2 regions of the Plantactinospora sp. CA-294935 genome follow, and region 2 is predicted to be linked to the other one. Evidence: predicted binding sites of a transcription regulator. Region 2 holds the regulator's gene; the other holds the start of a gene.

Region 1 (15,714 bases), 2.6 Mb from region 2:
GCCAACCTGCTGCCCTGGCCCACCGGTACGGTCCGGTTGCCGGTGCCCGGCTCGGTCGGGGACGCCGTCCGGGCGGTCGACGCGGCACTGCGGGAACTGCGCCGGGGCAGCGGCGGCGGCGCACCGATCCTGGTCGCGGTGACCGGGGCCAGCAACGTCACCGGCGAGCGCTGGCCGGTCGCCGAACTGGCCCGGGTCGCCCACCGGCACGGCGCGCGGATCGCGCTGGACGCCGCCCAGCTCGCCCCGCACGCCGAACTGGACATCACCGCCCTGGCGGTCGACTACGTGGCCGTTTCCGGACACAAGCTGTACGCGCCGTTCGGGATCGGCGTACTGGCCGGACGGGCCGACTGGCTGGACGCCGCCCCGCCGTACCTGGCCGGTGGCGGGGCGACCATCGGAGTCGGGGCGGCCACCCATGACGTGCGCTGGGCCGACGGGCCCGGCCGGCACGAGGCCGGCACCCCCAACCTGCTCGGCGCGGTGGCGCTGGCCGCGGTCTGCGCCGCCCTGTCCGAGGCGGACCGCGACGCGCTGTACGCACACGAGCAGGCCCTGCTCACCCGGCTGCGGTCCGGGCTCGCCGCCCTGCCGGACGTGGTCGAACTGCGTACCTTCGACGCGGACGCGCCCCGGGTCGGCATCGTGTCGTTCGTGGTCGCCGGCCGGGACTCGGCGACGGTCGCGGCCGACCTCGCCCGGCACTGGCAGATCGGGCTGCGGGACGGGCTGTTCTGTGCACATCCGCTGGCCCGACGGCTGCTCGCCGAGGCGGCCACCCGGAGCGGGCGACGTGACCTGCCGCCGACCGCACTGCGCGCGAGCATCGGGCTGGGCAGCACCGCCGCGCAGGTCGAGCGGCTGCTCACCGCCCTGTCGGCCGACGGCTGAGCTACCGCGCGGGGCCGCTGAGCTACCGCGCGGGGCCGCTGAGCTACCGCGCGGGGCCGCTGAGCTACCGCGCGGGCCCGCTGAGCTACCGCGCGGGGCCCGCCTCCGAGGAGGGGGTGTCGGAGGGCCGGTCCGAGGCTCTGGTCGCGGGCTGCTGGGCGGCCTCCGCGGCGGCCTCGCCGGCATGCCCGCCCGCCGCCCGGCGGACGAGCTGGTTCGCCTCCAACCGCTCGATGCCGGTGGCCCGGAGCAGGTCACTGCCGGTGGTACGCACCTGCGCGATCACCACGCTGCCGGAGAACCCGACCCCCTCGGCGTACGCCCGACCGGCCTGGCTGATCGCCTGCAACGCCTGCTCCCGGGCTGCCTCCGGGCGTACGCCGAGCCCGAGGTCCTTGCGCAGCAGCCGTACCGCCTCGGCGAGCAGCGCCACCGCGTTCGACATCTCCTCCGGGATCGGCTCCTCGTCCTCCAGCGCGGTGACCGCCCGTCGGATCAGGGTCCCGCTGTTGTGCACGGCATGCTCGATGTACTCGGAACTCTCCACGTACTGGGTCAGCGCTCCCCGGCGGTGCCAGCGCACCGGTGACAGGATCGACGTCTCCCGGCCGCCCTCCAGCGCCTCCTCGAAGCCCTGGAGGTGCCGCTCCACCTCGCGCAGCCGGTCCAGCGCGGCCTGCGCCCGCGGCGCGTCCCGGGACTTGATCGCCTCCGCGGTCTCGGAGAGTTCCTCGGTGAGCCGGCCCAGCGCCGGCCGGGCCGCCCGGTCCACCACGCGTAACGGGTTCAACGGCAGCACCAGTGCGATCACCACGAGCCCGGCGAAGCCGCCGATCAGCGCGTCGATGACCCGGGGCGACTCGATGTTGGCCTCGTGCGGCATGTCGACGGTCACGATCAGCACGGCGGTCGCCGCCGCCTGGGTCACCACCGCCGGACCGCCGCCGAGGAAGATGGTGACCACGATCGCCAGAAACACGATCACGCCGAGCTGCCAGGGCCCGGTGCCGGCGGCGAAGACCAGGGCGTCGCCGAGCCCGATGCCGACCGCCACCCCGATGATCAGCTCGACGGTCCGGCGGAGCCGCTGGCCGACCGAGGAGGCGAGGGTACCGATCGCGGAGATCGGTGCGAAGACCGGCGACGGGTTGCCCAGGAACTCGTGCGAACCGACCCAGGCCAGCGCGGCCGCCACCCCTGCCTGGAGGGCCAGCACCAGGTTGAACCGCACGGCGTGCCAGCGGTCCCGTACGGTGGCCCGGGACCGTTGCCGGAACTCCTTCGCCAGGTTGGCGATCCGCTCCCGATCGAGCTCCACGGGCGTTTTGGCCACGGTGTGCCGGACGGAGCGCATGGCGGGGACTACCCACTGACGAACCCGCCGAACCCGTCCGGGGACGACGTCCGGGAACGACGTCCGGGAACGACGTCCGGGAACGACGTCCGGGAACGACGCCCGGGAACGACGCCCGGGAACGACGCCCGGGAACGATGTTCGGGAACGATGTTCGGGAACGACGCCCGGGAACGATGTTCGGGAACGGCGTTCGGGAACGCGCCCGGGAACGATGTTCGGGAACGGCGTTCGGAGCGCGCCTGGGCTTGTCGACCGCGGTTGTCCGAGGTGTCCCCGGACGGCCGGAAACGGCCGTGGTCGGCATGCTCTCGGGCGACTAGCCTGCCAGGCATGCCGGATCTTCTCGACGACCTGCGGGCGGCGCTCGGCGAGTCCGCCGTACTGACCGACCCCGACCTGCTCCGCGGCCACCAGCGCGACGAGGCCGACCTCTGCGTGGCCGGCATGCCGGCCGTGGTGGTCCGGCCCCGGACCACCGAGGAGGTGGTCGCGGTGGTCCGGGCGGCGGCCGCCTACGGGGTACCGGTGGTGCCGCAGGGGGCCCGGACCGGATTGGCCGGGGCGGCCAACGCGGTCGACGGGGCGGTGGTGCTCTCCACGGTGTTGATGGACGAGATCCGCGAGGTCGACCCGGTGAACCGGATCGCGGTGGTCCAGCCGGGCGTGGTCAACGCCACCCTGGCCGGCGCCGTCGCCAAGCACGGCCTGCGCTATCCGCCCGACCCCGGCTCCTGGGAGTCGTCCACCATCGGCGGCAACGTGGCGACCAACGCGGGCGGGATGTGCTGCGTCAAGTACGGCGTGACGACCGAGTACGTCCTCGGTCTGGAGGTGGTGCTGGCCGACGGCGAGATACTGCGCACCGGACGGCGTACCGCCAAGGGGGTCGCCGGATACGACCTGACCCGGCTCTTCGTCGGCTCGGAGGGCACCCTCGGGGTGATCACCGAGGTGACCGTCTCGCTCCGTCCGGCCGCCGAGGAGTCGCTGACCCTGGTCGCGGTCTTTCCGTCGACCACCGCCGCCGGCCGGGCGGTCGCGGAGATCTCCGCCCGGGGGCTCAGCCCGAGCCTGCTGGAGCTGCTGGACCGCACCCACCTGGGCGCGATCGAGGCGTACCGGCCGATGGGGTTGCGGACCGACGCCGAGGCGCTGCTGCTGGCCGCCGCCGACACCGGCACCCGGGCCGCCGCCGACCTCGCGGTACTGGCCGAGGTCTGCACGGCGAGCGGCGCCGACGAGGTCTTCGCGGCCACCGACGCGGAGGAGGCGGCCGCGCTGCTCCAGGCCCGTCGGCTGGCGCACCCGGCGATGGAACGGTTCGCCGCCGACAGCTATCCGGACGGCAGCGGCGGGCTGGTCATCGACGACGTGGCCGTACCCCGGGACGCGCTGGCGGCGCTGCTCGACGGGGTGGCCCGGATCTCCGCCGAGTACGACGTGCCGATCGGCGTGGTCGGGCACGCCGGGGACGGCAACATGCATCCGAACATCGTGGTCGACCGGGCCGACCCGGCCAACCTGGAGCGGGGCCGGCGGGCCTTCGACGCCATCATGGAACTCGGCCTGTCGCTCGGCGGCACCTGCACCGGCGAGCACGGGGTCGGCCTGCTGAAACGGGACTGGCTGGCCCGGGAGATCGGGCCGGTGGGGCTGCGGGTGCACCGGGCGATCAAGGACGCGCTCGACCCGACCGGACTACTCAACCCCGGCAAGGTGCTGCAGGCCGGCGGCTGGTAGGGGGTCGCGTCCGACAGCAGGGTGTAGATCGTCCCCGGCGATCTTCGGTGCCGGCACCGCCAGCACCATGCCGGTCCACCGCCACGACCGAGATCCCACGGCGGGAGGGCAATGCACCGTACACAGTGGACGCCGCCCGATCGACGGGACCCACCAGCGGGTCAGCCGGGCAACTCCACCCCGTCGAGGCCGGCGCCGGCGCCCCGGTCGAAGGCGTTGCCGCGGACGTCCGGCGCGCCCAGCCGGGCGGCGTCGGCGGTGGCGTCGTCCGGCATCCGCTGGGACTGCCGTTCCGCCTGCACCCGGGCGAGGTAGTGCTCGATCTCGCGGGCCCGGACCGGGGCGTTCCAGCCGAGCACCCGGCCCATGATCTCGGCCGCCTGCTCGGCCGACTCGACGCCCCGGTGCGGCGTCTCGAACGAGATCCGGGTACGCCGGGTCAGCACGTCGTCGAGGTGCAGCGCCCCCTCGGCCCGGGCCGCGTACGCCACCTCGGCGGCGAGGTATTCCGGCGCCCCGGCCAGCGGGGAGCCGAGCAGCGGGTCGGCGTCGACCATGCCCAGCAGGTGGGTGGTGAGGTTGCCGTACCGCTCCAGCAGGTGTTCGACCACCCCGGCCGGTACGCCGTGCCGGCGGGCCAGGTCGGCCCGGTCCCGCCACAGCGCGGCGTAGCCGTCGGCGCCGAGCAGCGGCAGGTCGGCGGTGCGGGACGGGCGTACCCCGCCGAGTCGGCGGGCGGCCCGGTCGACCACGTCGGCGGCCATCACCCGGTACGTCGTGTACTTCCCGCCGGCCACCAGCAGCAGCCCGAGCATCGGCTCGTAGACGGCGTGCTCGCGGGAGAGCTTGGAGGTCGAGTCCGCCTCGCCGGACAGCAGCGGGCGCAGCCCGGCGTAGACGCCCTCGATGTCGGCGGTGGTCAGCGGCCGGTCCAGCACGGTGTTGACCTGGTCGAGCAGGTAGTCGATGTCCCGGGCCGAGGCCGCCGGGTGGGCCCGGTCGAGCCGCCAGTCGGTGTCGGTGGTGCCGATGATCCAGTGCCCGCCCCACGGGATCACGAAGAGCACCGAGGTCGGGGTACGCAGGATCAGCCCGGCCTCGCCGGTGATCGCCGAGCGGGGTACCACCAGGTGCACCCCCTTGGAGGCGCGGACCCGCAGGCCGCGCCGCACCCCGACGTCACCGAGCAGTTCGGACATGTCGTCGCTCCACACCCCGGTGGCGGCGATGACGGTGCGGGCGCGTACCTCGAACTCGGCGTCCGGGGAGCCGGGCGGTGCCTCCATGTCCCGGACCCGTACCCCGGTCACCTCGCGGGCCTGCCGGATCAGGCCGACGACGCGGGCGCTGGTCACCATCGCCGCGCCGAGGCTGGCCGCGGTGCGGGCCAGGGTGACCACCAGGCGGGCGTCGTCGACCTGCCCGTCGAAGTAGCGGATGGCCCCGGCGATGGCGTCGGCACGCAGGCTGGGGAAGGTCCGCCGGGCTCCCTCGTGGGTGAGATGCCGGTGCAGCGGCATCCCCCGCCCGCCGCCGAAGATCCCGGCGAAGGCGTCGTACGCCGCGACCCCGGTGCCGTAGTAGGAGCGTCGCCAGGCCCGGCCGGCCAACCCGGCCGGGCCGGTGCCGGGTGGCAACGGGATCAGGATCGGCACCGGGCGCACCAGGTGCGGGGCGAGCCGGGTGGCAAGCAGGCCACGCTCGGTCAGCGCCTCGTGGACCAGGTGGATCTCCAGTTGCTCCAGGTAGCGCAGCCCGCCGTGGATCAGCTTGCTGGACCGGCTGGAGGTGCCGGAGGCGAAGTCCCGGGCCTCGACCAGGGCCACCTTGAGTCCCCGGGAGGCGGCGTCGAGCGCGGCGCCCGCGCCGGTCACCCCACCGCCGATGACGAGTACGTCGAACCGCTCGCTCCGGAGCCGGCGCAGGTCGGCGGCGCGGCGGGACGGGGAGAGCCGGCTGGCCGTGTTCCGGGAAAGGCTGGGGTCACGCACGTGTCCACGGTAGCCGCAGCGGCGCCCGGCGCGGGCTCCCCGGGTGTCACTTCGGGCGGTGTCGGCGGCGGAGGATTGACAGCCGCCATAGACTTTGCATTGCAGAGTGCAGCACTGACGCAAAGTTGAGGAGGCGACGATGAGTTCCACCGACGAGGAACGGCCCGCCGAGATCCTGGCCGAGCTGGATCGGCTGCGTAACCGCACCCGCACCCGGACCCACGGCGGCGCCTGGCTGCCGGCGCTCGCCGTCGCCGTGCTGCTGCTGGCCAGCATTGCCCTCTACCGGATGCCGTTCGGGCAACCGACCGCGATCGACACCTACCATCCCTACTGGGCCGGGCTCCCCGACGAGCAGCGGAACCCGGTCCTGTCGTACGCCTTCTGGTTCGTCGGCACACCGCTGCTGTTCGCCACCACAGCCGCCTGGTACACCCTGCGCGCCCGGCGGCTCGGCCTGCGGGTCTCCTGGCCACTCTTCGCCGCTGCCGGTCTCGGGGTACTGCTGCTGCTCGCGGTCCTCGCCGCGGTACCCGAGACGGAGATCCGACCCGACGGCCTCGCCCCGGCAGCCGACTGGTTCTGGCCGGGGCTGCTGACCCCGCTGCTCCCGGTCGCGGCGGCCGTGCTGGCGCTCGCCTGGGCCGAGCGCAGTCCGGGTCTCGCCGCCGCCGGGATCTGGATCGTCCTGCTCACCGTCTGGCTGTGTGGCACGTTCCCGCTCGGCTACCTGCCGCCCTGGGCCACCGACATCCTCGGCGGCGAGTCCGGTTCACTCGGCGGCCAACTCTCGCTCCGCCCGGGGCACTACCTTGTGCTGATGGCACTGCCGCTCGTCGTCTTCGCCGCCGTACGCGCGGCCCGCAGCAGACACGACCGCGATGCCTGACGACCGGCCGACGCCCGCACATCCGGCGCTGGCCCTGGACGACACCGTCCACCAGCGGGTACGCCTCGGCATCCTCACCGTGCTCAGCGAGACCCGGGAGTGCAAGTTCGGCACCCTCCGGGACGAGTTGGGGTTGACCGACGGCAACCTCAACCGGCACCTGCGCATCCTCGAACAGGCCGAGTTGCTCCGGGTGATCAAGGGGTACGAGGGCCGCCGCCCCTGCACCTGGCTGCGGCTCACCCGGCAGGGTCGGGCCGCCCTGCGCGCCGAGGTCGCCGCGCTGGAGCAGTTGGTGAGCCGACTGCGCAACGCCACCGCCGAGCCGGACGCGGAGAGCTGAACACGGCGTACGCCAGCGGCCGAGGCCGGCGGTGGGCCGGCCCCAGCGGCCGAGGTCGGCGGTGGGCCGGGCGTCGTCGTACTGTTCGGAGATGCAGGATGGTCCGCCACCGCCGCCCGACGAACCGTCCCCGCCGACTCCACCGCCGCCCGAGGGTGGCTCGGACATCCCCGCTCCGCCGTCCCGGCCCGGTGTCCAGCCGGCGCCGGCTGCCCCGGTGCCGCCGCCCCCACCCGTTGGGTCCCGGCCGGCAGCCCAGGGCGCCGGATCGGCGCCGAACCCGTCGCCCACTACCGCGCCGGCCCCCTGGCCGGGGTCACCAGGCGCCCCGGGGCCGCAGCCGAACCAGCCATGGCCGGCGGGCCCGCAGCAACCCTGGCCGGCGGGCCCGCACCAATCCTGGCCCGGCGGGCCCAATCAGCCGTGGCCGGCAGCGGCGGCCCGGCCGATGGCGGGCGCCGGACGTGGGGTCTGGCCGGTGGTCGCCGCCGCGCTGGTCGGAGTCTGGGCGGTCGGCGCCACCGTCGGCGGCCAGAGCATCGCCTGGCTCGTCGAGCAGGTCCTGCTCGTGTCCGGCCTGGATCGGCAGGACTGGCTGTGGCCGGTGACCGGCGTGGTGACCGCGCTGCTCGTCGGGGTACCGGCCGGACTGCTTGCCGCGCTGCCCCGCTCCCCGGCCGTCCGGGCTACCGGCCGCGCCTGGCTGCTCGGCGCGATCGCGCTCGGCACGCTCGGGCTGCTCCGGGCGGTACCGCTCACCCTCCCGGAGGTCTATCTCGCCGGGCTGGCCGGGGTGGCCGGACTGGGCGCCCTGCTGATCCGGCGCCTCGGCGGCCGGACAGCACAGGCCCAGACAGCACAGGCCCGGACAGCACAGGTCCGGGTGGAGCCGGCCGCGGTCGGTCTGGCCGTGGCCGGCGGGCTCGCCCTGCTGCTGCCCTGGGTCTGGGTCGGCGCCCTGGGCGGCGCGCTGGAGACGGTGTGCGGGCTGCTCGCCTCGGCCGCGGTGGGCTGGCTGGCCGCCACCGTCCTGGATGGACGTTTCTGGGCCGGTTACGAGCGGTCCGCCCCGAGCCGCAGTGGCGGCCCGGCCCCGGAGCGCCCGGTGGGCGGGGCCCGGTTGGTCCTGGTCGGCGGGCTGGTGGCCGGGGTGACACTGGCGCTGGTCGCGGGCGGGATCGGCCAGTCCGGCGCGCAACTCGGCGCGCTGCTCGTCCTCCCGCCGGCCGGTTTCGCGCTCGCCGCCCTGCGGGTGGCCTCCCGGACCCGGTCGGCGGCCGGGGGGCCGGAAGCCCGGCTCCGGCCGGTCGGCTCCGCACCGGTCGGCTGGCTGGTCGGCATCGCCGCCGCCGGACCGCTGACCCTGGTCGACCCGGAGGAGATCACGCTGCTGCTCTCCACCACCCGGGACGTGCCGTTCTGGGCGGCCATCGCCGCCGCCGGCTCGCTCGCCGTCGCGGTGCTGCTCGGCATCGGGTACGGCGTCGGCCTCGGTCGCCCCGGCGCAGCCACCCCGCGCCGCCCGGTCGCCGCCGCCGTGGCCGGAGTTCTGCTGCTCGCCACCGGCGCGGTGTACGTCGGGCTCGGCTCCCCCGGCTGGCACGGCGAACGGCTCTTCGTGGTGCTCAGGGAGCAGGCGGACCTGACCGGGGTGGTGGCGCAGACCGGCCCGGCCGGTCGACAGGCCCGGGGTCGGGAGGTGTACCGCCGGCTGGTCGAGACCGCCGGACGGTCCCAGGCGGACCTGCGCCGGGAACTGGATCGGCTGCACCTGGACTACACCCCGTACTACCTGGTCAACGCGGTCGAGGTGGACGGCGGCGCGGCGGTACGGGCCTGGCTGTCCCGGCGGGCGGATGTCGACCAGGTACTGGTCAGCCAGCGGTTGCGCCCGCTGCCGGCCAGCGGGTCGCCGAGCCGTGGTGCCGAGCCGGCGCCGGCCGTACCGAGCTGGAACCTCGGCCTCGTCGGCGCGGACCGGGTCTGGTCGCAGCTCGGCGTCACCGGCTCGGGCATCGTGGTGGGTGGTTCGGATTCCGGTGTGGACGGGGGGCACCCGGCGCTCTCCGCCGGTTTCCGGGGCGGTGACGACTCCTGGTACGACCCGTGGAACGGCTCCCGCTCCCCCACCGACCTGGGCGGCCACGGTACGCACACCCTGGCCACCGCCGTCGGACACCAGCGGGTCGGAGTGGCGCCCGGAGCGGAGTGGGTCGGCTGTGTGAACCTCGACCGCAACCTGGGCAACCCCGCGCGCTACCTCGACTGCCTCCAGTTCATGCTGGCGCCGTTCCCGCCCGGTGCCGACCCGTTCACCGGCGGCCGCCCGGACCGGGCACCCCAGATACTCAGCAACTCGTGGGGCTGCCCGGCGATCGAGGGCTGCGCCCGGGACACCCTCCAGCCGGCCACCTCGGCGCTCGCGGCGGCCGGAATCTTCTTCGTCGCCGCCGCCGGCAACACCGGCTCGTTCTGCGGCTCGGTCGACGACCCGCCCGCACCGTACCCGGACGTCTTCACCGTCGGCGCCGTGGACCGGCAGCGCCGGGTCACCTCGTTCTCCAGCCGTGGCCCGGCGCCCGGCGGGTTGCCCAAACCGGACCTGGTCGCGCCCGGCGCCGACGTGCTCTCGGCACTGCCCGGTGGCGGGTACGGCACGCTGAGCGGTACCTCGATGGCGGCCCCGCACCTGGCCGGGGTGGTCGCGTTGATGTGGTCGGCCAACCCGGCGCTGGTCGGCGACCTGGAGACGACCCGGCGCATCCTGCTCGACACCGCCACCCCGGCCGAGCCGACGTTCCGGTCGCGGCAGGACACCGACACCTGCGGCTCGGAACGGAACATCACCGGCGCCGGACTGGTCGACGCGTACGCGGCGGTCCAGGCCGCCCGACAACTCGGCCGGTCGAACCGGTAGCCGGTGCCCGGTCCCTGGCCCGGCCCGGCTGAACCGGGCCGCGTCGGGTCGGCCGGGCTCGGTTATGGTCGGCGACCATGAACGCCGAGCTGTCCCTGACCGGGTTGACCGACGACCAGCTACCCGCCGTGGTGGAACTCTGCCGGGTGGCGCTGGACCTGCCTGACGACTCGGCCGAGGCGGCGGAGATCGTGGCCCGGCTCCGGGACGACTCGCCGCTGCCGGGCGCCGCCGTGCCACGGCGTACCGTCGGGGTGCTCGGGTGGCAGGACGGCGCGCTCGCCGGGGTCGCGCTCGGCTCGATGGCCGACCGGGGCCCGGACCCGACCGCCGGTCACCTCGACCTGGTCGCTGTGCATCCGGAGCGGCGACGGCGGGGCATCGGCCGCGCCCTGGTGTCGCGGCTGGAGCAGGCGCTCGCCGGGCTCGGCGCGACCCAGGTACGCATCGTCGGCAACCCGCCGCACTACGTCTGGCCCGGCATCGACGTCCGGTACACCCCGGCGGTCTGCACCGCGCTGGCGCTCGGCTACGGCCCGGAGGGCACCGCCTGGAACATGACCGCCGACCTCTCCACCGAGTCATCTCCGGCGCTGCGCTCCACCGAGGCGGCCGAGCGGCGGCTGGCGGAGCAGGGTGTCACGGTACGCCGGGCCGAGCCGGCCGACCTGGAGATGCTGACCGGGTTCGCCCGGTCGACCTTCGGCGGCAGTTGGGACGCCGAGCTGCTGCACTCGGTCGGTCGGCAGGGTGCCGGCTGCCACGTCGCCGTCCGTACGCCCACTGGCGGCGGGGCGCCGGAGCTGCTCGGCTTCGCCGCGTACGGCTCGTCCCGGCCGAGCTGGTTCGGGCCGATGGGTACCGCGCCCGCTGCCCAGGGACTGGGGATCGGCGGCGTACTGCTCCGCCGGTGCCTACGCGACCAGCGGGCGGCCGGACACCTGCGGGCCGAGATCGGCTGGGTCGGCCCGGTGCCGTTCTACGCGGGCAGCGCCGGGGCGCGGATCGAGCGGGTCTTCTTCCTCTACCGCAAGCAGCTCTAGGGGATCCACCGCGAGCGGCTCCCGGAGCCCCTACCGCAGTTTTCTCGGAGCGGCTCGCATCGATACCGCGCCATTTACCCGTGTTATCCGCCGACGCCTCCTACCGTTTGCGGTGGAGGAGGCAGTCATGACAAAAGACGACGAACCGGTTGACGATCTCCATTCGGTCGCCTGGGCGTCCCCGGATCTCTCCGCCCATACTCCGGTGTCCCGGCTCGACTACGGGGACGCCGAGCAGCGGGCGGAAATGGACGGGGTCGACGGCATGTCTCCCGAGGAGCCCGTGGCGCTGGTGGACGCGCCGATGTCGACCCGGGAACCGTTCAGCCAGGCGCAGAAACGACGCAACCAGCGGCGGATGCCGAGATGACGAAGGGGCGGGCCGCTGACGCGGCCCGCCCCCGACGTGGAGCCTGGACTCAGAAGTCCATGTCCCCGCCGCCCGGCGCAGCCGGGGCAGCCGGGGTCTTCTCCGGCTTGTCCGCCACCACAGCCTCGGTGGTCAGGAACAGGGCCGCGATCGACGACGCGTTCTGCAGCGCCGAACGGGTCACCTTGGCCGGGTCGATGATGCCGGCCTGGAGCAGGTCGACGTACTCACCGTTGGCCGCGTTGAGGCCGTGCCCGGCCTCCAGGTTGCGGACCTTCTCGACCACGACGCCGCCCTCGAGGCCGGCGTTGACGGCGATCTGCCGCAGCGGGGCGTCCAGCGCGATCTTGACGATCTGCGCGCCGGTCGCCTCGTCGCCGGCCAGGTCCAGCTTGTCGAAGGCGGTCTTGCCGGCCTGGACCAGCGCGACACCACCACCGGGGACGATGCCCTCCTCGACGGCGGCCTTCGCGTTGCGCACCGCGTCCTCGATGCGGTGCTTGCGCTCCTTCAGCTCGACCTCGGTGGCCGCGCCGACCTTGATCACCGCAACACCGCCGGCCAGCTTGGCCAGGCGCTCCTGCAGCTTCTCACGGTCGTAGTCGGAGTCGCTCTTCTCGATCTCGGCGCGGATCTGGTTGACCCGGCCGTTGATCTGGTCGGCATCGCCGGCACCGTCGACGATGGTGGTCTCGTCCTTGGTCACCACGACCTTGCGGGCCCGGCCCAGCATGTCGAGGCCGACGGCGTCCAGCTTGAGGCCGACCTCCTCGCTGATCGGCTGCCCGCCGGTCAGGATGGCGATGTCGCCCAGCATGGCCTTGCGGCGGTCACCGAAGCCCGGCGCCTTGACGGCGACGGACTTGAAGGTGCCCCGGACCTTGTTGACCACCAGGGTCGCGAGGGCCTCGCCCTCGACGTCCTCGGCGATGATGGCCAGCGGCTTGCCCGACTGCATCACCTTCTCGAGGATCGGCAGCAGGTCCTTGACCGTCGAGATCTTGCTGTTGACGATCAGGATGTACGGGTCGTCGAGCACGGCCTCCATCCGGTCGGGGTCGGTCATGAAGTACCCCGAGATGTAGCCCTTGTCGAAGCGCATGCCCTCGGTCAGCTCCAGCTCGAGCCCGAAGGTGTTGCTCTCCTCGACGGTGATGACGCCTTCCTTGCCGACCTTGTCCATCGCCTCGGCGATGATCTCGCCGACGCTGGTGTCACCAGCGGAGATGGAGGCGGTGGAGGCGATCTGCTCCTTGGTCTCGACGTCCTTGGCGAGCTTGCTCAGCTCCTCCGAGACGTTCGCGACGGCGGCCTCGATGCCCCGCTTCAGGGCCATCGGGTTGGCACCGGCCGCGACGTTGCGCAGGCCCTCACGGACCAGCGCCTGGGCGAGGACGGTCGCCGTCGTCGTGCCGTCACCGGCAACGTCGTCGGTCTTCTTGGCGACCTCCTTGACCAGCTCCGCACCGATCTTCTCGTACGGGTCCTCGAGCTCGATCTCCTTGGCGATGCTCACACCATCGTTGGTGATGGTGGGAGCGCCCCACTTCTTCTCGAGCACGACGTTGCGGCCCTTCGGGCCCAGCGTCACCTTTACGGCGTCGGCGAGGGTGTTCATGCCCCGCTCAAGGCCGCGGCGCGCCTCCTCGTCGAACGCGATCATCTTGGCCATACGGCGTTGTCCTCCTGGACACTCACGGCCGCCGGAGCCTGTCGACCCCGACCTGCCGCCTGATTACGCACCTTCGGACGTCACTACGGCACTGGCGGACGGGGCCGCCGACACCCGTAGGTGCCTGCTCTGCTCCGTCGCGCTGTGCGACAGTGACGTCCGCCGGCCGGGCCGGACAGCCCGCGACGACCGGCCATGTGCCGCGCACCCGCGACCGTGGCCCTACCGCCCCGACCTTGGCACTCACGGTATGCGAGTGCCAAACACTTGTTTAGCACTCTCCCCTGCCGAGTGCAAGCGAGTGGACCGGTCCAACCGGGCATCGGGACCGGCCGGCGGCGGCCGGAGCGGGCTGGGGCGACCAGCACCCGAACGGGAGCGCAACGGCAGCCGAACCAGCGGCGTCAGAACCGGGCCGGGAGTCGAGAAGGCCGGCAGATCCGCATCGCCACGCCCGCCGAGTACGCGGCCCCGGTGTCCGCAAAGGGCGCCGGAATGCGCGGTCGTCGCAATCCGGGAAAGCCCGGCCAAGGGGCGGTCGGCGTCACCTGATCAGGACAGCGGGCGCGTTACCGAGGCCATACCGCGGCGGCCCGGATCCGTGCGGACAGTCCGAGAGACCCGCCGGACGGAAGACGCGTCGAGACCCACCGCCGACGATCTGGCCCCGGGCGTGGGTCCTGGACTCGCCCGGCAGCAGCCGCCAAAGGAGGACCGGCACGAGCACGGGAATCACCGTCACACCGATCCGCCGGACACGCCAACGTCATGGCACGGCGACCCGGCCAACCGCGGACCGCCGTCGTTGCGGAGTGTCGAAACGGCGGGAGTCCGGACTGGGCCGGCAACGGTCCCGACCGGCGGCTTACCGGCGGCCGGGTGGCAGCGGTACGGGAAAGGTACGGGAAACGAGCCCGAGAGCGGCGGGCCGACGGCCCGGCAGCTCAGGCGATGACCCGGACCTTTTCCGCCTGCGGGCCCTTCTGCCCCTGGGCGATCTCGAACTCGACGCGCTGACCGTCGTCAAGCGCCTTGTAGCCGTCCATCTGGATCGCGGAGAAGTGGACGAAGACGTCCTGCCCGCCATCGACCGCGATGAAGCCGTAGCCCTTTTCGCTGTTGAACCACTTCACGGTGCCCTGCGCCACGGTGCACTTCCTTACTTCGGTCGCGTCGGAGCTGCCCGAGCTCCGGCGACGCCGTATGCCTGCCGGGACCGCCGAGTCGCCTTTCCCCAATATGGATCATGTAATTGGGGAGCAACGAATCGAGCGGCCGAACCCGCACCGTACACCAAGGTCGGGCGGCGGCGCACTAGGCCAAAACGGTCACCGAGCAGACAACCGGGCGGCCCTTTCCCGCCTCTCACCTATTGGCGACCGTCGCTGCCCAGCTCAACCGGCCCGCACCGAACCGCCGACGGCTCCGTTACCCGCCGAAACCGGGCACCGCACGGCGTGCGACCATGGCGGACGTGCCGGCTTCCATCCCGCAGACCGCCGCCGAGCCGGAGTCCGCGTACTCCTCCGACCGACCCGGGTCAGCGACACCGGACCGAGCCGCCGGTACGGCCGATTCCGGTCTTCGGCCGAGCGCCGAGCTGCCGACGGTCCGCCGGGTACGTCCCGCCGACGCCGCCCGGGTCCGGGCGATCCGCCTGGAGATGCTCGCGGATTCCCCGCTGGCCTTCCTGGAGACCCTCGCCGACGCGGCGGCCCGACCGCACGCCGAGTTCGCGGCCCGGATCGCGGGGATGTCGACCGGGCCCCGGACGGCGGCGTTCGTCGCCGAGGTCGACGGCCGGGTCGTCGGGCACGCCGGTGGCCAGGCGGCACCCGGTCAGCCGGGCGTCACCGTCGTCTTCGCCGTCTACCTCACCCCGGCCTGGCGGGGCAGTGGTCTGCTGGCCGCCCTGGTCGAGGCGGTGGCCGACTGGTCCAGGGCGGTCGCCCGGCCGGAGCTGGTGCTGGAAGTGGTGGTCGGCAACGACCGGGCGCTACGGGCGTACGAGCGGTTGGGCTTCGTCGACACCGGGGTGCGGGTGGCACACCCGACCGTCCCGACGCTCCGCGAACTACAGATGCGCCGGACCGCCTGATCTCCGGCGTTCCTCGCCCGGCCGGCGTCCCGACGCCGGGCGACGAGCCGAACGGGGGAGCCGTCCGAGGCGCGTCTTCGGCATGCCGGCGGAAGGGGCCCCGACCAGCGCGGAGGAGCCCCTTCGGTGGCCGGGTCAGCGGTGCCGGCGGGCCTGGACCACCCGGAACCGGTTGGCGACGTACGCGCCGTCGGTCAGCGCGGCGTTCGCCGCCGGGTTGGCGCCGCTGCCGTGGAAGTCCGAGAACGCCGCCGACTGGTTGACGAAGACTCCGCCGGTGAGGTTGCAGGAGAGATGCACCCCGGTCTCGATCGCCGCGTTCTCGGCCGCGTCCAGCACGGCGGAGTCCGTCGAGTAGACCGCGGCGGTCAGCGCGCCGCGCTCACCGACGGTCTGTCGC
Region 2 (15,714 bases):
CTGCCAGGGGCGGCGTGGCTCGTTGCAGGGGATGGACTACCTCTCCGCCGACCGGGTCGAACTGCGCTACACGCTGCCGCTCGCCGAGATCATCTTCGACTTCTTCGACCAGCTCAAGAGCCGTACCAAGGGCTACGCCTCGCTGGACTACGAGCCCTCCGGCGAGCAGCACTCCGACCTGGTCAAGGTCGACATCCTGCTCAACGGCGAGCCGGTGGACGCGTTCAGCGCGATCGTGCACAAGGACAAGGCCTACAACTACGGCGTCTCGATCGCGGCAAAGTTGCAGAAGCTGATTCCCCGGCAGCAGTTCGAGGTGCCGATCCAGGCGGCGATCGGCAACCGGGTGATCGCCCGGGAGACCATCCGGGCGATCCGCAAGGACGTGCTGGCCAAGTGCTACGGCGGTGACATCAGCCGGAAGCGCAAGCTGCTGGAGAAGCAGAAGGAGGGGAAGAAGCGGATGAAGATGGTGGGCCGGGTCGAGGTGCCGCAGGAGGCCTTCATCGCCGCCCTCTCCACCGGAGACTCCGGCGACGGCAAGGGCGGCGGCAAGAAGTGATCCCCCGGGGGTACGGCCCCGGCGCGTCCTTCTGTCCCCGGTGTGCGGCGGCACTGCCCGGCCCCGCACCGACCACCTGCGCCCGGTGCGGCTACCAGCTCTTCGTCAACGCCCGCCCGACCGTCGGCCTCGTCATCCTGGACCGCGCTCCGTCGCTCGGGCCGACCGGTCCCGGGGCGGGGCCCGACGTCGCGGATCTGCGCTTCCTTGCCCTGTGTCGGGCGGCGGAACCGATGATCGGCCGCTGGGAGACGCCGGGCGGGTTCTGCGACGGCTGGGAGCACCCGGCGGAGGCGGCGGTTCGGGAGGCCCGCGAGGAGCTCGGGGTGTCGATCACCCTTGGTGACCATCTCGGCATGTACGTCGGCAGCTACGAGTTCCAGGACGAGACTCTGCCGGTCCTCGACCACTTTTTCCTGGCCACCCTGGACGATCCGAGGGTCGTGCTCGATCCGGCCGAGTCTGCCGAGCTGAGCTGGTTTTCCCTGGTGGATCCGCCGCCGCTGGCCTTCGGCACGATGGATGCGGCGGTTCGGGATGCGGCGCGACGTCTGGGCGTCTAGGTCGGTTTGAGCTTTTCAGCCTTCGGGAACCTAGCAGTCACCACAACAACGTGTGACGCATCCGAAGGAGGACGGCCGTGGAACTCACCGTCTGGGGTATTATCACCGCGCTCATCGTCGGTCTTGTCATCGGCGCCCTCGGTCGTCTGGTCGTACCAGGCCGCCAGGACATGCCGATCTGGCTGACCATGCTGATCGGTGTCGGTGCCGCGTTGCTCGGCACGGTCATCGCCCGGGCCGCCGGCATCGCGACCGAGACGGCCGGCATCGACTGGATGGAACTGCTGATCCAGGTCGCACTGGCCGCCATCGCGGTGGCCCTGGTGGCCGGCGTCGGCCGCCGTCGGCGAATCAGCCGGTACTGAGCAGCCCCCGCTCTCCGGTAGCAAGGGCGCCGGCCGACTCGGCCGGCGCCCCGCCGGCGTTTCGGCCGGCCCGTCGGCACGCCGACTCCGCTGCCGACCGATACGTCGACGCGGACGGTCTGGCGCCGACTGCCTCGGACCGCTAAATTCACCACGGCCGTACGATCGACTGTCGTGATCGACTAGCCGGCATCGCCTATAGTTGTGATCGTTCATTCACATTTGCTCAAATGATCTCCCCATGTTACGCTCTGTAAGTGTCCACGGACTCTCTCCCGGGAAGCGTCAGGGTGTCACCTCTACAGCTTTCGGATCGGCATCCCAAGGTCGCGCTGTACCTTGAGGCGTACACCCCCCTGGTCGAAGAGTGGTTCCAGGCGCTGCGGGATTCCGATGCGCTGACAGAATTGCGCCGTACCGCATCGGGGCGGGACCTCGTCGACAATCTGCAAAGGCTCGACCAGCTTTTCCGGGACCTGGTCGACGGCATGTTCGCGCACCCGACGCCGGTGCTGGAGCGCGCCGTCGCGGTCGTGGCCGTGCACCGGGAGGCGGTCGTCTGGGAGGACCAACTGGTGCCGCGCCCCGGTGCCGGTGCCGAGGAGTTGGCGGCCTCGCTGCGACACAAGTTCAAGCGCAACATCAGCCTCGCCCTGCTGGAGGCGTTGATCTGTCTGGAGTCCGCGCTGACGTACGCGCGGGAGGCCCTGGGCCTGTCCGGGGAGGAACTGGCGGACACCCTGCGGGGCAGCACCTCCATGCTGGCCAGCCTCTCGGTCCTGCACGACCAGCAGGAGATGGCCCGGATGAGGCAGTTGACGGGCGACCCGACGGAGATCCAGCACCCGAAGTTCACCGTCGCGGACATCGTCCGGGGTGCCTTCCGGATCGGGCCCGACAAGTTCCGCGCCGTCGGCCCGGAGGGCCAGCGGAGGATCCGGTTCGGTAGCGTCCCGCCGCACGGTGTCGAGCTGGCCAGCCCGACCATGAAGTGCCCGGCGCATCGGCTGACCAATGACGAGGGCCAGCCGTTGAATAACGAGTTCTGGGCACTTCTCGTCGACATCTACCGGATGTCCGGCCGGCTGGGCTAGCTCCACCGAACGGTGGGTCCGGCCATCGGCCGAACATGAATGGTTTGACGATTCCGTCGCGTTGGCCAACGCTTCCGTTGTCGAATACTCGCCGACTGCGTCACCGTCGCTGCCCGCCCGGACCGGCACAACGGCCCCGTTCGGCGCATGGTGTGTGCCAGGCCACTCCGGATGGCATCGGCAAAAGTGCCAGTGCTGTCGAGGAATAACCCACGGTTATGTGCCGGTGTCATTAGGCAAAGGGGTCCTGCGGACGGGACAGGAAATCACCGGCAGGCCGTCCGATGGCTTTGTCTCGACCGCGCCCGAAAACAAAGCGGCGGCTCCGCCGGCCCGGACCGGACCGGCGGAGCCGCCACTGCCACGTCGAAGACGGTCAGCGCAGCCAGGGGATGCTGCGGTCGAGCAGACCGCGCTCCTTCAGCTCCTTGCGCAGCGGGATCTCGTCGTCGACGTACCCGTTCCAGTTGATGCCCCAGTAGTTGGCGGTGTGCGTACCCTCACCGAGCAGTTGGCGCTGCACCGGGGTCCGGTTCCGGTACCACTCGCCGTCCTTGTCCGGGTGCAGCTCGTCCAGCGGCCGGATCCACCGGTAGGTGTAGCCGACGAAGAGCATCTTCCGGGTGATCGTGGAGAGGTTGGTGGACCGGGAGTGCCACTGACGCCGGTCGAAGATGAAGGCGTCACCGGGATTGGCGGTGATCTCGACCGTGCCCTCGGGGTCCGGGTTGTGCACCGTCAGGTCGGCCGGGCGCGGCAGCGAGTTCCACAGGTGGCTGCCCGGGATGACCTTGGTCGCCCCGCGGCCCTTCTCCGACAGGTCGGAGAGCACGTACGCGACCTTGAGCGAGAACATCGGCCGCGGCAGGTTCGGATCCATCGTCTCGGGGTCCGAGTTCTGCCGGTAGCCGTCCTGGTGCCAGCCCCAGTACGGCTTCTCCGGCTCCAGTGCCGGCGGCGTGACGTCCAGGTGGTTGTGGTGGGTGTAGATGTTCCACCCCGCGAGACCCCACATGTAGGGGAACGCGATCGGGTGGGTGAGCAGCTCGCCGAAGAGTTCGTCCCGCTCCAGGAAGCCCAGCAGGTGCAGCGTGCCGTCCTTGGTGGTGTTGCCGGCCGCCTTCTCCTCGGCGTAGACCCGGTCGACCGCGGCCTCCAGGGCCGCGCGGTGGTCCTCGGTCAGGACGTTGCGGAGCAACAGGAAGCCCTGCTCGTGGAACTCCTTGCGATCCGTGTCACTGATCGGCTCGTAGCCAGTGCGGCCGCCGTAGTCGAACACCGCGTCCCCTCCCCATAGGGTGAAACTCTTTCTGAGCACACAGGCTGCCGATCGTAGCTCCCTCCGCAAGATCCGCATCTCGACGCTCCGGCGTGCGTCCGGCGCCGGCCATCCGGAGGTACGCAGGGCAGCCGGGCCATGACAGCACGCAATAAATCCGTCGAAAAATAGGGGTATTCGAGCCGATCTGGCCGTTTGTGCAATCACTGCCAGTTAGCGGTGGCCCGGTCGTGCAACAAAATCGCCGGCCGATCGGTGCCGCTCGCGGCCCGAACAGACTCAGTCGGTGAAGACCTCGGCGACCACCTGGTGCGGGGTCGGCGGCGCGCCCTTGACCGGCGCCCAGGTGCCGTCGTCCGCCGTCCACTGGAGGTCGCCGAAGCGCACCGTCTTCACCCCGTGGTCGTCGGCGTGCGACACCAGCCAGTGCGCGTAGCGCCAGCCCACCTGCTGATCCGTCGTCGGTACGGCCAGACCGGTCAACTCGGCCGGAACCGACGTCTCCAACCGGCCCCAGTCCAGCTTCAGCCCGGCGGTCAGCGCCGTCGCCGCCGCGTTCCCGCGCATCGCCGGCTCCCGGCCCACCGTGCAGGCCACCGCGCCGGTGGCATTGCCCAACAGTGCCCGGGTCAGCACCTCGGACTCGTCCGCCCACTGCTGGTACGCCCGCGGATAGGCCGACCGCTGCACCCGCTGCGCCGCGACCGTGACCTCCATCTGCTCCCAGCCGCGAACCTTCTTCAGCGCGTTGTAGAACTTGGTCGCGGCGTAGCGCGGATCCCGGATCTGCTCCGGCTTGCCCCAACCCTGACTCGGCCGCTGCTGGAACAGCCCCACCGAGTCCCGGTCACCGCCGGCCAGGTTGCGCAGCCGGGACTCCTGGAACGCCGTGGCCAGCGCCACCACCACGGCCCGTTCCGGCATGTCGCGCCGGACGCCCACCGCGGCGATGGTCGCGGCGTTCGCCATCTGCTCGGCGTTCAGCGTGACCCGGCCGTCCGCCTCCACCACGCAGCCGGGGGCGGCGCTGGGGATCGGCAGGGTATGCCCGAACTCGCGCGCGCCCAGGTAGACACCGAAACCGGCAACCGCCGCGAGCGCCACCCCCGCCGCCACCATGGCCCGAGTCTGCACCGCCACCCCCTGTCCGATAGCCGGACACAGCCTACTTCGAGCGCCCAAAATCCCGACCCGGTTCGGCCGGGTCGGCCGGCGGAGCCGGAGTCAGTTGCCGGGTACCCACCGGGCGGGCCGTTTCTCGCCGAACGCCGCGACGCCCTCACGCCCCTCCTCGGAGTGGAAGTACCGCACCGACAGGTCGCGCAGCTCCGCCAGGTCGGCCCGGAAGCTCTCCGCCGAGCCGCGCCGGAGCAGTTCCTTCGCCCCGGCCAGCGCGCCGGGCGCACCACGGACCAGCGCCAGGCAGTAGGAGGCGACGGTCTCGTCCAGCGCCTCGGCCGAGGTCACCGTGGTGACCAGGCCGATCTCGGCCGCCCGACGACCGTCGAAGACGTCCCCGGTCAGATACAGCTCGGCGGCGGCCCGTGCTTGCAGCCGGGGCAGCACGGTCGCCGAGATCACCGCCGGGATCACCCCGAGCCGTACCTCGGTGAACGCGAAGGTCGCCTCCTGGGCGCAGATCGCGATGTCGGCCGCCGCGACCAGGCCGAGGCCACCGGCCCGGGCCGGCCCGCCGATCCGGGCCACCACCGGCTTCGGGCACTCCCAGATCGCCGCGAGCACGTCACCCAGCATCGCCACCGGCACCGTGCCCTCGCGGTACGCCGCCGCCGTCTCCACCAGGTCGGCGCCGGAGCTGAAGACCGGCCCGGTGTGCGAGAGCACCACCACCCGGACGTCGTCGTCCGCCGCCGCCGCGCCCAGCGCGTCGAGCAGTTGCCGGAGCAGGGTGCTGGAGAGCGCGTTGCGGTTGTGCGGGCTGTCCAGGGTGAGAGTTGTCACTCCGTGCGTGGTGGAGACCCGGACGAGTGGATCAGGGGCTGAGGTCATGCCCGCACACTAGTCATATGCCTGGAGAGCTCCCAGTGGGCGAGCCCGTACCCGTCGACGGGGCGCTGCCCGACGCCGCCCTGGCCACGGTCGGCGACCGCGGCTTCGGCGTCTACGTCCACGTACCGTTCTGCGCCAGCCGCTGCGGCTACTGCGACTTCAACACCTACACCGCGACCGAACTCGGCGGGACGGCCGGCCGGGACGGCTATCCCGACCAGGTGCTCGCCGAGCTGCGGTTGGCCGCCCGGGTGCTGGCCGACCGGCCGCCGGCCCGGGTCGACACGGTCTTCGTCGGCGGCGGTACGCCCACCCTGCTGCCCCCGGACGACCTGGCCCGGATCCTGGACGGCATCGACCGGACCTGGGGGCTGGCCGCCGACGCCGAGGTCACCACCGAGGCGAATCCGGAGTCGGTGACCCGGGAGTCGCTCAAGGAACTGCGGGCCGCCGGCTACACCCGGATCTCCCTGGGCATGCAGTCGGCCGCCCCGCCCGTGCTGGCGATCCTCGACCGCCGGCACACCGCCGGCCGGGCCACCGAGGCCGCGCAGGAGGCCCGGGAGGTCGGCTTCGCCCACGTCAACCTGGACCTGATCTACGGGACGCCGGGGGAGCGCGCGGAGGACTTCGCGGCGTCGCTCCAGGCGGTGCTGGCCGCCGGGGTCGACCACGTCAGCGCGTACGCCCTGATCGTCGAGGACGGCACCCGGCTGGCCGCCCGGATGCGGCGCGGCGAGCTGGCGTACCCGGACGACGACGTGGCGGCGGACCGCTACCTGGCCGCGGAGGCGGCGCTCTCCGAGGCGGGTTTCTCCTGGTACGAGGTCTCCAACTGGGCCCGCACGCCGGCTGCTGCCTGCCGGCACAACCTGCTCTACTGGGCCGGCGGCGACTGGTGGGGCCTCGGTCCCGGCGCGCACAGCCACGTCGGCGGGGTCCGCTGGTGGAACGTCAAGCACCCGTCGAGTTACGCGGCCCGACTCGGCGCGGGGCAGTCCCCCGGGCAGGCCCGGGAGGTGCTGTCGGCGCGGGAGCGGCGGGTGGAGGAGGTGCTGCTCCGGCTCCGGCTCGCCACCGGGCTGCCGCTGACGGCGCTGGACGACGCGGGGCGGGCGGGTGCGTCCCGGTACCGCGAAACCGGGTTGCTGGACGGGGCGGCGTACGACGCGGGGCGGGCCGTGCTCACCCTGCGCGGGCGGCTGCTGGCCGACGCGGTGGTCCGGGACCTGCTGCCCTGACCCGGCCCCGACAGTGCGATGGCCCGCGCCGGATCCGGCACGGGCCAGCACGGCGCTGTCGGCACTACTTGATCATGCGGATGGACATCGGGTAGCGGTACAGCACGCCCTCGTTGGCCTTCATGCCGGCGATGATCGAGAAGATCAGCACCACCAGCCAGGCGATCAGCGGCAGGAAGAACAGCACGAGGGTGCAGGTCCCGACGATGAGCGAGACGATCGAGATGATGCCCCAGGTGATCTGGAAGTTGAGCGCCTCGACCGCGTGCGCGCGTACGGTCGGCGACTCGTTGCCCTTGGCGAGCAGCGCGACGAGCGAGGCGATGAAGCCGACCACGATGCCGCCGAAGTGGGCGATCAGGGCCCAGGTCTTCTCGTCGCTGTTGGCGTAGCCGGACGGTGCCGGTGCGCCGTACGGGTTGCCCGGTGGCGGGTAGCCGCCCGGTGGCGGGTAGCCGGCACCCGGGTACCCGCCCGGGGGCTGGCCGCCGGGGGGTGGGTAACCGCCGCCGGGGGGTGGGTAACCGCCGGGCGGCGGGTAGCCCCCGGGCGGGGGATAACCGCCACCGGAGGTCGGGTAGGTCCCGCCACCTGACGTCGGGTAGGTCCCGCCGCCCGAGGTCGGGTACGTGCCGCCGCCGGAGGTCGGCGAGGGCGAGCCGGGCGCACCGTACTGGGGTGCGGCGGGCGGGGGGTACCCCTCGCCTGGCGTCGGGTATTGGCCCGGATTCATCGGGGCGGTCGGGTCCGGGGGCGGACCGCCGTATTCTCCGGGAGGGCGAGGCGGTTCAGTCATGGAGGTCACGGTAGGACTCCCGCTCAACCGGCGCCAGCCGCCCCCCGGATTGAACCTTTTTCAACCTGAACCGCGCGGCGCTCACACACCGCGTCTGACCCTGCGGTCCCACGGACCGCAAGGGGAGGTTGAAAAAGGTTCATTGAATCTGGACAATGGCCGACCGTGCCTGCTAGGCCGACCGGGGTAGGGTGTGCTGGCAAGCCTGTTGTCCGGGTTCGGATAGCCCTTCCAATCGATCATCGCGCCGGGTACGCCTTGGTCGTAGACTGGCACTCGCTACAGTCGAGTGCCAGGGCGGACCTGGCCCGACCGTCGTGGCCGCCCCGGTCGTTTCGCCCAGCCGGGGCCGGGACGTCGCAGGGAGGTGAGGATGGGTCTCGACGACCGCAAGCTCGACGTGCTGCGCGCGATCGTGGAGGACTACGTCGCCACCCAGGAACCGGTCGGCAGCAAGGCCCTGGTCGAGCGGCACCAGCTCGGGGTCTCCCCGGCCACCGTCCGCAACGACATGGCCGTGCTGGAGGAGGAGGGTTACATCCGGCAGCCGCACACCAGCGCCGGCCGGGTCCCCACGGACCGTGGCTACCGGCTCTTCGTGGACCGGCTCTCCCGGGTCAAGCCGCTCACCCCGGCCGAGCGCCGGGCGATCGAGCGCTTCCTGGTCGGCGCGGTGGACCTCGACGACGTGGTGCACCGTACGGTCCGGCTGCTCGCCCAGCTCACCCGGCAGGTGGCCGTGGTGCAGTACCCGAGCCTGGCCCGGTCCTCCGTCCGGCACCTGGAGCTGGTGCCGATCTCCACCACCCGGCTGATGCTGGTCATGATCGCCGACACCGGTCGGGTGGAGCAGCGGCTGGTCGAGCTGCCGACCCCGATCAGCGCCGACGACGTGACCGACCTGCGCCGGCTGGTCAACGAGCGGCTCGGCGGCGAGAAGCTGGCCGAGACCCCGCCGCTGGTCCAGGCGCTGGTCGACGAGGTGGCCCCCGGGCTCCGCCCGGCGATGACCACGCTCGCCACGGTGCTGCTGGAGACCCTGGTCGAGCGGCACGAGGAGCGGATCGTGATGGCCGGCACCGCCAACCTGACCCGGGGCGGGCTGCTCGACTTCCAGGGTTCGCTGCGGCCCATCCTCGAGGCGCTCGAGGAGGAGGTCATCCTGCTCAAGCTGATCGGCGAGGTGGAGCCGAACACCCTCCAGGTACGCATCGGCGACGAGAACGAGATCGACAATCTGCGGGCCACCTCGGTGGTCAGCACGGGATACGGTCCGGGTACGACCATCGTCGGCGGACTCGGCGTGTTGGGTCCCACCCGGATGGACTACCCGGGCACCATCGCCACGGTGCGGGCCGTGGCACGCTACGTCGGCGACGTGCTGGCGCAGAACTGACCACCAAAGCTCACCCTGACGACCGGCGGACGGTAACGCGAGACAGACATGAGGACACGGAACGCAGTGGCCAAGGACTACTACGGGATTCTCGGCGTCAGCCGGGACGCCTCCGACGACGACATCAAGCGCGCCTACCGCAAGTTGGCGCGGCAGTACCACCCGGACGTGAATCCGGATCCGGAGGCACACGAGAAGTTCAAGGACATCAACGCCGCGTACGAGGTCCTCTCGGACGACCAGAAGCGGCAGATCGTCGACCTCGGTGGCGACCCGCTGGCCCCCGGCGGCGGCCCCGGGGCCGGCCCGGGCGGTGCCGGTGGGCCGTTCGTCGGCTTCCAGGACATCATGGATGCGTTCTTCGGGGCGGCGGGTGGCGCGCGCGGGCCGCGTCCGCGTACCCGGCCCGGTGCCGACGCGATCCTGCGACTCGAACTCGACCTGCACGAGACGGCGTTCGGGGTGGAGGCGCCGATCGCGGTGGACACCGCCGTGCTCTGCACCACCTGCTCCGGGGCCGGCACGGCGCCCGGTACCCATCTCGCCACCTGTGAGGCGTGCGGCGGGCGGGGCGAGGTGCAGTCGGTGCAGCGGACCTTCCTCGGCCAGGTCGTCTCGTCCCGGCCGTGCACCGTCTGCCAGGGGTACGGCACGGTCATCCCGCACGCCTGCCCGACCTGCGCCGGTGACGGCCGGGTGCGTACCCGCCGCTCGCTGACCGTCAAGATCCCGGCCGGGGTCGAGGACGGCATGCGGATCCGGCTGGCCCAGCAGGGCGAGGTCGGCCCCGGCGGCGGTACGGCCGGCGACCTCTACGTCGAGATCCACGAGCGGCCGCACGACGTCTACTCCCGCAAGGGCGACGACCTGCACTGCCGTGTCACCGTGCCGATGACCGCCGCCGCGCTCGGCACCCGGCTGACCATCAAGACGCTGGACAGCGAGGAGCCGGTCGACGTCAAGCCGGGCACCCAGCCGGGCTCGACGCTGCGGCTGCGGGCCCGGGGGGTGCCGCACCTGCGCGGTACCGGCCGGGGTGACCTCTACGTGCACCTCGACGTGCGTACCCCGACCAAGCTCGACGCCGAGCAGGAGCGGATGCTGCGCGAGTTCGCCAAGACCCGGGGCGAGGAGGTCGCCGAGCTGACCAAGCAGGGCGGCTTCTTCTCCCGGATGCGGGACGCCTTCAACGGCCACGCCTGACGGGCGCGTCGCCCGGCCGGCGAGCCGTGCCGGGCGGACGACCCGCTAACCTGCTCGCCGTGAGCGCGCCGCTGTTCCTGGTCGAGTCGCTGCCGCCCGGCGACTCCGTCACGCTGGACGGTCCGGAGGGGCACCACGCCGCGACCGTGCAGCGGCTGCGTACCGGTGCGGAGCTACTGCTCGCCGACGGGCGCGGCGGCACCCTGACCGCCGTGGTCACCGCCGTCGGCCGGGGCACCCTGACCGCCTCGGTCACCTCCCGGCGGTACGCCGACCCGCCCGACCCGCGCCTGGTGGTGGTGCAGGGCATCGCCAAGGGTGACCGGGCCGAGTTGGCCGTGCAGGCGATGACCGAGGTCGGGGTGGACGAGATCGTGCCGTGGGCGGCCGAGCGTTCGGTGGCGCAGTGGCGCGGCGACCGGGGCGCCCGGGCCCGGGACCGCTGGGTGGCGACCGCCCGCGAGGCGACCAAGCAGGCCCGCCGGCCCTGGCTGCCGGCGATCGCCGGGTCGGCGCAGGCGCCGGACGAGTCGACCCGCGCGGTGGCCCGGCGGATCGCCGGGGCGGCGGCCGGTTTCGTGCTGCACGAGGAGGCGGAGGCCCGGCTCGGCACCGCCGAACTGCCCGCGACCGGTGACGTCGTGCTGGTGGTCGGCCCGGAGGGCGGCGTGTCGCCGGCCGAACTGGAGACGCTGGCCTCGGCCGGCGCCGTACCGGTCCGGCTCGGGCCCGAGGTGCTGCGGACCTCGACCGCCGGGGTCGCGGCACTGGCCGTGCTCTCCACCCGACTCGGCCGCTGGTGACCCCGGGTCCACGATCCGTCCGGGACCGGCTTGCCGGCCGGGACGGCCGACGTCCCGGTGCTCGGGCAGTGTCCGTCCAAGATCCTTGTAGATCTATGGTTCGGAGCTGACCACAGATCTACCAGAATCCTGGCCGGCCTCCCCGGCGGGGTTGGGTGAGGGGGCCGGGTCAGCGGTCGAGGGCGGCGGTCAGGCGTGGGTCGGCGACGCTGCGGCCCGCCTCCACCCGGTACCGGCCGGACCGGGTCCGCCAGCCCTCCGGCTCCCAGACCTGGAAGGTCCGCTCCGGCAGCGGCACCCGTACCGTCACCGCCGCGCCGGGAGCCGCACCGGCAGCGGCGAAGCCGGCCAGCCAGCGGGCCGGACGGTCCGGATCGGTGGCCTCCGGGCCGACGTACACCTGCACCACCTCGCGGCCCGGGCGGGCGCCGGTGTTCCGGACCGTGACCACCGCGACCGGCCCCTCCGGCCCGACCTCGACGGTCAGCGACTCGTACGCCCAGTCGGTGTAGCCGAGCCCGTGCCCGAACGGGAAGAGCGGTGCGGCCCGCCAGCCCCGGTAGCCGACGAAGACCCCGTCGGTGTAGTCGAGCACCCCGTCGACCGGGGTGGTGGACAGCGCCGGGCAGTCCCCGGGCCGGCGTGGCCAGGTGGTGGGGAGCCGTCCGCCCGGTTCCGCCCGCCCCAGCAACACGTCGGCGAGCGCCGCCCCGGCCTCCTGGCCGGGAAACCAGGTGAGCAGGATCGCCGCCACCTCGTCGGCCCAGGGCATCAGCACCGGCGAGCCGGCGTTGACCACCACCACCGTCCGGGGATTGGCCGCCGCGACCCGGGAGACCAGCTCGTCCTGCCGGCCGGGCAGCGCCAGCGTGCTCCGGTCGAACCCCTCCGACTCCACCTCCTCGGTGGTGCCGACCACCACCACCGCCACGTCGGCGCCGGCGGCCGTCCGGACCGCCTCGTCGAGCAGTTCGTCGTCCGAGGCGGCCGTGGGCTCGGCATGCCCGAGGGTGAACGACACGAAGCCCGGGTCTTCGCCGTCGACCATCCGGCGGGTGAGCCGCACCTCGACCGGTTCGCCGGCCCGGACGGAGATCTCGAACCGGCGTTCGACGGTCGCCCGGAAGACCGTCCCGGTCTCCTCGGCCGGGTCGTAGAGCGGACCGTCGAAGAGGTCCACGCCATCCACGGTGAGGGTGAAGACCCCGAAGCCCTCGATCGAGAGCCGGGCGGTGCCGCTGGTCAGCGGCGTGTGTACGGCGGTGAGGTCGACGCTGGCCAGCTCGTCCGGCGGCAGCCCGTCCGGCAGGTCACCCATCCAGCGCACCGTCGCCCGGTCCAGCTCCGCCCGGTGGCGCTCCCGGCCGTCGGCGTCGCGCAGCGTCGCGGTGATCGGGGTCCAGGCCACGCCGCCGGCCGCCGGTAGCCGGAGCCGGGGGTCGGCGCCGACCGCGTACCCGAGGTCGGTGTCGGGGAGCGCGGCGGCCAGCCCGGCGAGCGGGGAGATCGCGTGCGGCGGCGCGACCAGGGCACTGCCGCCGCCCTGGATCCGCGCGTCGTCGGCGAGGGCGCCGAGCACCGCGACCCGGCGCAGCCGGCCCGGGTCGAGCGGCAGCAGGTCGCCGTCGTTGCGGGCCAGCACGAAGGAGCGGACCGCCACCGCGTGCGCCAGGGCAGCGCCGTCCGGCGGGCGCGGCAGGTCGGCCGGGTCCACCACCGGGGGTACGCCGTCGAGCAGCCCGACCCGGCCGGCGAGCCGGAGCACCCGGCGTACCTTCTCGTCCACCTCGGCCTCGGCGACGGTGCCGGCCCGCACGGCGGCGACCAGCGCGGCACCCCACGGATCGCCGACGGCCGGCATCACCACGTCGAGCCCGGCGTTCGCGGACGCCTCGGTGCTCTTCGTCGCCGTCCAGTCGGAGACCACGATCCCGTCGAAGCCCCACTCCCGCCTGAGCAGGTCCCGGAGCAGCCCGGCGTGCTCGGTCATGGTGTGCCCGTTGACCCCGTTGTACGCCGCCATCACCGCCCAGACCCCGGCGGCGACGATCCGCTCGAACGGGACGAGGTAGACCTCCCGGAGCGCCCGCTCGGAGACCCGGACGTCCACGGTCATCCGTTCCGTCTCCGAGTCGTTGGCGACCAGGTGCTTGACCGTGGCGCCCACGCCGAGGTCCTGCACGCCGGTGACATAGCCGACGCCGATCTCGGCGCTGAGCAGCGGATCCTCCGAGTAGCACTCGAAGTGCCGGCCGCCGAGCGGGCTGCGGTGCAGGTTGACGGTGGGGGCGAGGAGCAGGTGGATGCCCTTGCGCCGGCACTCGGCGCCGAGCACCCGGCCGGCCTGCCGGGCCAGCTCGGGATCCCAGGTGGCGGCGAGCGCGGTCGGGCTGGGCAGGGCGGTGGACGGGTCGTCCGGGGTCCAGCGGACGCCGCGTACCCCGACCGGGCCGTCCGACATCACCAGCGAGCCGAGCCCGATCGAGGGTACGGCCGGCAGGGTCCAGAAGTCCTGGCCGGAGAGGAGCCGGACCTTGGTCTCCAGGTCCAGCGCGGCGAGCGCCCGTTCCCGCACCGCGTCGTCCCCGCCGACCGTCGCCGCGTCGTCCCCGCCGACCGTCGCCGGGTCGTCCCCGCCGACCGTCTCCGCGTCCCGCCGATCCACCGTCATCGTCGCGCTCCCTCCACCGGCCGGATATCGATCATCCTGCCAGTCGGAGCCACCTCCCGCTGCCCGACGAGGACCGCCCCGACCCCGGGCGGCACCGCCCGGCGGCCGGCCGGCGGCTCAGGTGCGCAGGTAGGAGGCGCCGTTGAGGTCCACAATGGTGCCGGAGGCCCACTCCGCCTCGGGCGAGGCCAGCCAGTGCACGGCGGCCGCGATCTCCTCCGGCCGGGCGACCCGGTTGAACGGGCTCTGCGCCCGGATCGCGTCGCCGCGCGGCGCCTTGAGGTGCTCGTTGGTCATGTCGGTCTCGACGAAGCCGGGCGCGACGGTGGCGACGGCGATGCCGTACGGGGCCAGGGCCACCGCGAGGGACTGGCCGAGCGCGTTCAGCCCGGCCTTGCTGGCGCCGTACGCCGGCTGGGTCGGCTCGCCCCGGAACGCGCCCCGGGACGAGACGTTGACGATCCGGCCGCCCCGGTCCCGCAGGTGCCGGGCGGCGCACCAGATGGTGTTGGCCGCGCCGAGCAGGTTGACGTCGAGGGTCCGGCGCCACTGCTGCTGCCACTGCTCGTAGGAGGAATCGAAGACCGGGTGCCCGGCGTCCGCGCTGCCGAAGACCCCGGCGTTGTTCACCAGTACGTCGAGTCCGCCGAGCCGTTCGGCCGCGTCGTCGACCATCGCGCGTACCCCGTCCGGGTCGGCGAGATCGGCCTGGACCGCCACGTGCCCCTCGCCGGGCAGGGCGGCGACGAGTTGCTCGGCCAGCGGGGCCGAGTCGCGGTGGTGCACGGCCACCCGATCGCCGTCGGCGGCGAACGCCGTCGCCACCGCTCGCCCGATTCCCCGGGACGCCCCCGTCACCAGCACCGCTCGTCCAGCCATCCGATCATGATGCCGGGCGGCTCCCGGACCCGGACGCCCGGGCCGGCCATCCCGGGGTACGCCCGGGCCGGACCGCGCCGGGAAGCGGCAGCCCCTACGATTTCGATGATGGAGACCGACTGCCTGTTCTGCCGGATCGTCGCGGGCGAGATCCCGGCCACCGTCGTCCGGGAGACCGACACCACGCTGGCATTCCGGGACATCGACCCGAAGGCGCCGGTGCACGTGCTGGTGATCCCGAAGGAGCACTACGCCGACGTGGTGACCCTGACCGAGGCCGATCCCGGGCTGGCCGGCGACGTGCTCGGCACCGCGGCGGTGGTGGCCGAGACCGAGGGACTGGCCGCCGACGGCTTCCGGCTGATCTTCAACACCGGCCCGTACGGCGGGCAGGAGGTCTTCCACGCCCACGCCCACGTGCTCGGCGGTGAGCCACTAGGGCCGATGCTGGCCCGCTGAGCGGCCCGCAGCGCGGTACGCAGCCGGTCGACGCGCATCCCCTCGCCCCCGTTCGACGGTCCGGGCCGCACACCGGGCGGTAGCCGGGCCCAGGTCGGCGGGGCCGCGGCGCAGGCCGGCGGGCGGCGCAGGCCCGCGGGCGTAAGATCCGTGATCTTGGCGAGGGGACCGTGGGCGAGGGGGGATCATGACCGGGGGAAACCGGCAGTTCGAGCGGCTGGTCCGGCAGGCGCAGGCCGAGTCCCGGATTCCGGCGGTCTCGGCCGCGCTGCACCGGGCCGACCGGCCGATGCAGACCTGCACGGTCGGCACCACGGGCAACGACGCCCCGTTGGGTCCGGGCACGGCGTTCCGGATCGGCTCGGTGACGAAGACCTTCACCGCCGTACTCGT

Evidence for each region. Region 2 encodes HrcA, which represses chaperone genes, less so after heat shock. Its sites were predicted from a motif close to GGTTNGCACNCTCNNNNNGAGNGTGCNAACC; they were not measured.
Region 1: a site for HrcA is predicted at 13,451-13,481, ahead of groL (chaperonin GroEL). Genes of this name have one in related genera too.

What each region holds. Positions count from the first base shown of each region.
Region 1 covers NZ_JBNJMU010000001.1:1,342,009-1,357,722, forward strand. Annotated here, with positions in the region: gene ACQEVC_RS06085 (aminotransferase class V-fold PLP-dependent enzyme) at 1-894, shown strand, start outside; gene ACQEVC_RS06090 (FUSC family protein) at 980-2,212, opposite strand; gene ACQEVC_RS06095 (FAD-binding oxidoreductase) at 2,582-3,991, shown strand; gene ACQEVC_RS06100 (glycerol-3-phosphate dehydrogenase/oxidase) at 4,153-5,982, opposite strand; gene ACQEVC_RS06105 (hypothetical protein) at 6,122-6,871, shown strand; gene ACQEVC_RS06110 (winged helix-turn-helix domain-containing protein) at 6,864-7,214, shown strand; gene ACQEVC_RS06115 (S8 family serine peptidase) at 7,663-10,131, shown strand; gene ACQEVC_RS06120 (GNAT family N-acetyltransferase) at 10,209-11,174, shown strand; gene ACQEVC_RS06125 (hypothetical protein) at 11,302-11,544, shown strand; gene groL (chaperonin GroEL) at 11,594-13,216, opposite strand; gene ACQEVC_RS06135 (cold-shock protein) at 14,161-14,364, opposite strand; gene ACQEVC_RS06140 (N-acetyltransferase family protein) at 14,817-15,314, shown strand; gene paaN (phenylacetic acid degradation protein PaaN) at 15,450-15,714, opposite strand, start outside.
Region 2 covers NZ_JBNJMU010000001.1:3,933,711-3,949,424, forward strand. Annotated here, with positions in the region: gene lepA (translation elongation factor 4) at 1-562, shown strand, start outside; gene ACQEVC_RS17635 (NUDIX domain-containing protein) at 559-1,125, shown strand; gene ACQEVC_RS17640 (GlsB/YeaQ/YmgE family stress response membrane protein) at 1,203-1,490, shown strand; gene ACQEVC_RS17645 (hypothetical protein) at 1,748-2,584, shown strand; gene ACQEVC_RS17650 (phytanoyl-CoA dioxygenase family protein) at 2,961-3,863, opposite strand; gene ACQEVC_RS17655 (hypothetical protein) at 4,143-5,003, opposite strand; gene ACQEVC_RS17660 (enoyl-CoA hydratase-related protein) at 5,088-5,873, opposite strand; gene hemW (radical SAM family heme chaperone HemW) at 5,891-7,114, shown strand; gene ACQEVC_RS17670 (DUF4870 domain-containing protein) at 7,179-7,910, opposite strand; gene hrcA (heat-inducible transcriptional repressor HrcA) at 8,284-9,306, shown strand; gene dnaJ (molecular chaperone DnaJ) at 9,373-10,509, shown strand; gene ACQEVC_RS17685 (16S rRNA (uracil(1498)-N(3))-methyltransferase) at 10,569-11,312, shown strand; gene ACQEVC_RS17690 (glycoside hydrolase family 3 C-terminal domain-containing protein) at 11,482-13,983, opposite strand; gene ACQEVC_RS17695 (SDR family NAD(P)-dependent oxidoreductase) at 14,101-14,862, opposite strand; gene ACQEVC_RS17700 (histidine triad nucleotide-binding protein) at 14,968-15,321, shown strand; gene ACQEVC_RS17705 (serine hydrolase domain-containing protein) at 15,509-15,714, shown strand, end outside.